Regions from separate parts of the Azospirillum sp. TSH58 genome, predicted to be linked through region 2. Evidence: predicted binding sites of a transcription regulator. Region 2 holds the regulator's gene; the other holds the start of a gene.
The links. Region 2 encodes LexA, which represses DNA repair genes until DNA is damaged. Its sites were predicted from a motif close to ATGTTCTANTTTGGTTC; they were not measured.

Region 1 (2,196 bases), on a different replicon from region 2:
CGTTGGGGTTCGCCGGGTCGGTTTCCAGAACCCGGCGATAGAGAGCGGCCGCCTTGGGAAGACGGCCGGCGCGATGCTCGGCGAACGCGACGGCCAGGACTTCACCGATCGTGGCCATTACCCCCGTCTCCCTCGACCTTAAAACCGCGACCCGGATGTCCGACGCCCGTCCGGGCGTGTTCAGGCGGCGGAGGGTAGCCCAGCGACGGCCGCCCGATCAACGCCGAGCGGGCCGGATCGTGTCCGCGCGGGACGGAACGATCAAAACATCGTCAGTTGATCGCCGCGGGCCGGAGGGGGCTTGAAGTCGGCGCAGTTGAGGGCGGCGTCGCGGGCGTTGAGGCCGAGGCGCCGGCAGGCCAGCTTGAACCGCTTCGCCAGCAGCTCCGCCACCGGGCCGGAGCCCTTCATGCGGCTGCCGAATTGAGACTGGTAGAGTTCCCCCTCGCGGCACTGGCGGATCAGGCTGAGCACGCGCTCGGCGCGGTTGGGCGCGTGCTCGCGCAGCCATTCCTCGAACAGTCCGGCGATCTCCAGCGGCAGGCGCAGGAGGATGTAGTTGGCCTGGGTCGCCCCGGCCTCCGCCGCCGCGGTCAGGATGGCTTCCAGCTCATGGTCGTTGAGCCCCGGGATCATCGGGCTGGCCAGCACGGCCACCGGCACGCCGGCCGCCGTCAGGTCGCGCATGGCGGCGAGGCGCCGCTGCGGCGTGCTGGCCCGCGGCTCCATCCGGCGGGCGAGGTCGCGGTCGAGCGTGGTGACCGACAGCGCGACGTTGACCAGCCCCTTCGCCGCCATCGGCGCCAGGATGTCGAGGTCGCGCAGGACCAGCGCCGACTTGGTGATGATCATCACCGGCTGGTTGAAGTCGCGACAGACCTCCAGCACGGCGCGGGTGATACGCTGCTCCCGCTCGATGGGCTGGTAGGGATCGGTGTTGGCGCCCAGCGCCAGCGGCTGGCAACGGTAGGACTTGGCGCGAAGCTCCGCCGCCAGAAGCTCCGCCGCCCGGGCCTTGCGGAAGATCTTCGTCTCGAAATCCAGCCCCGGCGACAGGCCGAGATAGGCGTGGGTCGGCCGGGCGAAGCAGTAGATGCAGGCGTGCTCGCACCCCCGGTAGGGGTTCACCGACCGCTCGAAGATCACGTCGGGCGACGTGTTCTTCGACAGGATCGAGCGGGCGGTGTCGTCGAAGACCTGGGTCGGGACGGTTTCCGTCACCGCTTCGTTGCCGTCCCAGCCGTCGTCGGCCAGCACCCGCGTCTCCCGCTCGTAGCGGGAGGTCAGGTTGCTGATCGCCCCCCGTCCTTTCAGGGCTTGCCGCGGAATCTCGTCCATGGGGACAGGATAGCCGCGGAAAAGCGGAACGTAAAGGGAACGATTGCGCGCCGGCCGGGGGGGCGGCCTGTGTGGCGGTCGGACCGGATCTGACCGGATCTGACCGGACCTTACTGGACCTTCGGGGCCGCGGCCTCGGCGGCCTTGGGGTCCACCAGTCCCTTGTCCAGCTTGGCCCGGATGTCCTCCTTCTGCGGCTCCTCCTCCGCGGTGCGGAGCGCGCGGGTCCATTGGAAGCGGGCCTCGTTGCGGCGCCCGACGCGCCAATAGGCGTCGCCCAGATGGTCGTTGATGGTGGCGTCGGTCGGCTTCAGTTCCACCGCGCGCTCCAGCTTCTCCACCGCCCCTTCGAAATCGCCGGTGCGGTAGAGCGCCCAGCCCAGGCTGTCCACGATGTAGCCGTCCTTGGGGCGCAGGGCGACGGCCTTCTCGATCATCTTCTTGGCCTCCTCCAGGTTCAGCCCGCGGTCGACGTAGCTGTAGCCCAGATAGTTCAGCAGGAAGGCCTCGTCCGGCTTCAGCGCCAGCGCCGCCCGCAGGTCGCGCTCGGCGTCCGGCCAGCGGTCGATCTTGTCGTAGGACATGGCGCGGGCGTAGAGCACCGCCCAATGACGCTCCTCCGGCGTGCCGATGCGCTCCAGCGCCTTGCTGTAGCTGTCGGCGGCCTCGCCGTAGCGCTTGGCGACGCGGTACAGGTCGCCCAGCCGGATCAGCGCGTCCGTCCGCTCGGGCCGCTCGGCGGACAGGGCGGAGAAGGCGGCGATGGCCTCGTCCGTGCGCTCCAGCCGGGCGAGGCTCTCGGCGGCGCGCAGCCGGGCGGTCCAGCCCAGGACCGGGTCCTTCTCCAGCGCCTGGAAC
Region 2 (2,196 bases):
GCTGGAGGGGCCGGCGGTGACGGCGATGAGCTGGGGCGTCCGGCTGGTCATCGAAACGGCGGAGCGGACCGCGGCGCTGCCCGGCGCCACCGCGTTCCTGCCGGCCATGCCGGACGCCGCCATCGCGGCGGTCACTCTGGGAGGGCTGTGGCTGGCCATCTGGACAAGGCGCTGGCGCTGGCTGGGGCTGGCCGCGATGGTCGGGGGGATGGTCGTCCCGGTCTTCGCGCCGCGGCCCGACCTTCTGGTGTCGGAGGACGGGAAATTGATGGCCGTGCGCGGCGCGGAAGGGCTGCTCAGCCTGTCAGCCGCCAGCGACGGGCGGGTGGCCGACACCTGGAGGCGGCGCGACGGCATGGAGAAGCCGGAGGGCAAAGCCGGTCAGGATGTCTGGCCGCTCGCCGGGGTGAGCCTGGACGGGCGGCTGCGCTGCGACGCCCTGGGATGCCTTTACCGGGTGGAGGGAAAGACCGTGGCGCTGCTGCGCCAGCCGGACGCATTGCCGGAGGATTGCGCGCTGGCCGATGCGGTGGTGATCGCTGCCCCCTCGCGCGGCTGCCGGGCGCCGCTGGTGATCGACCGCTGGCGCCTGCGGCGGGAGGGCGCCCACGCGCTCTACCTGTCGGACGAGGGGATCCGGGTGGAGAGCGTGCGCGGCCAGCGTGGCGACCGCCCGTGGACGATGGGCGGAAAGCTTCCCGATGGAAAGACCGGGGCGCGCTGAACCGCCGCCCCGGTGCGTCCTGCGCTCAGTATTTCCGCACCAGACCGACGAGGCGGCCCTGCACCCGAACCCGGTCGGCGCCGAAGATGCGCGTCTCGTAGGCGGCGTTCGCGGGTTCAAGCGCCACGGTGTTGCCCTTGCGGCGCAGGCGCTTCAGCGTGACCTCGGCGTCGTCGACCAGGGCGACCACGATGGAGCCGTTCTCCGCGCTGTCGCACCGCTGGATGACCACCGTGTCATGGTCGAGGATTCCGGCTTCCACCATGGAATCGCCGGCCACTTCCAGCGCGTAATGGTCGCCCATGCCGAGCATGGCGGCGGGAATGTCCACGAAGGCGGAGCCGTCGCGCAACGCCTCGATGGGCGTGCCCGCGGCGATCCGGCCGTAGAGCGGAAGCTGCACGGATTCGGACGCCGGGTTCGCCTCCCGTCCCGCGAAGCTGAAGTCGCCCTTGATGACGTTGGGCTGGAACTTGGCGCGCGGCGGCCGGGTGCGGGCGGTCTCCAGCCCCTCCGGCAGGCGCAGCACCTCAAGCGCGCGGGCGCGGTGGGGCAGGCGGCGGATGAAGCCGCGCTCCTCCAGCCCCGTGATCAGGCGGTGGATGCCCGACTTGGACTTCAGGTTGAGAGCGTCCTTCATTTCGTCGAAGGAAGGGGACACACCGCCCTGCCCGAGCCGCTCGTTGATGAAAAGCAGCAATTCATGCTGCTTGCGCGTGAGCATTTGTGCCTCCCGACCGGTTCCGCACTAGATATGGAACAAAAGCAAAACGTTCCATCATGTTCTAGTTTGGTTCTTAACCCCCGTCAAGCCCTACGGATGAAATCAATCGCAAATCGACGGACAGGACTCCCAAAGGGATTCGCGGTGCGGAACGGATTAAAGCGACAGGGCACCACCGTTCAACGGGATCACCGTCACCCGGTCGCCGATGGCGGCGGCGGCGGCGTGAGGCTCGCGGACGATCAGGGCATCGGCCTGGGCCAGCCGGGACATCATCGCGCTGTCCTGGCGCGGGAAGGGGGTCGCGACCGGCCCGCCGTCCGGTCCGGGGGACAGGGTGGCGCGCAGGAAGTCGGTGCGGTCGTCGTTGGCCTTCAGCGGCGCGCCGAGCGTGACGGTGAGCGTCGCGTTCTCAGCGGGCAACCCTTGGAGACGGCGCAGCAGGGGCACCAGGAACAGCACGGCGGCCACGCCGGTGGACACCGGGTTGCCGGGCAGGCCGAGCAGCGGCACGCCGTTCGCCGTTCCGAAAATCAACGGCTTACCGGGCTTCATGGCGACCCGGTAGAAGTCCAGCGACAGCCCGCCCAGCACGTCGCGCACATGGTCGTGCTCGCCTTGCGAGGCGCCGCCCGTGGTCACCAGCAGGTCGCAGCCGGCCGCCCCGGCGGCCATGGCGGCGAGATGTTGCGGATCGTCCTTCGCCACGCCGAGATTGTGGGCGACGCCGCCCTGGCTGGCGACCAGC

Region 1: TSH58p_RS25215 (PA0069 family radical SAM protein) is a predicted target of LexA. The motif match lies at 1,365-1,381, and genes of this name have one in related genera.

Annotation. Positions count from the first base shown of each region.
Region 1 is NZ_CP022367.1:794,578-796,773, reverse strand. It holds gene TSH58p_RS25220 (tetratricopeptide repeat protein) at 1-118, opposite strand, end outside; gene TSH58p_RS25215 (PA0069 family radical SAM protein) at 262-1,338, opposite strand; gene TSH58p_RS25210 (tetratricopeptide repeat protein) at 1,449-2,196, opposite strand, start outside.
Region 2 is NZ_CP022364.1:465,745-467,940, reverse strand. It holds gene TSH58p_RS05750 (ComEC/Rec2 family competence protein) at 1-724, shown strand, start outside; gene lexA (transcriptional repressor LexA) at 750-1,448, opposite strand; gene glp (gephyrin-like molybdotransferase Glp) at 1,605-2,196, opposite strand, start outside.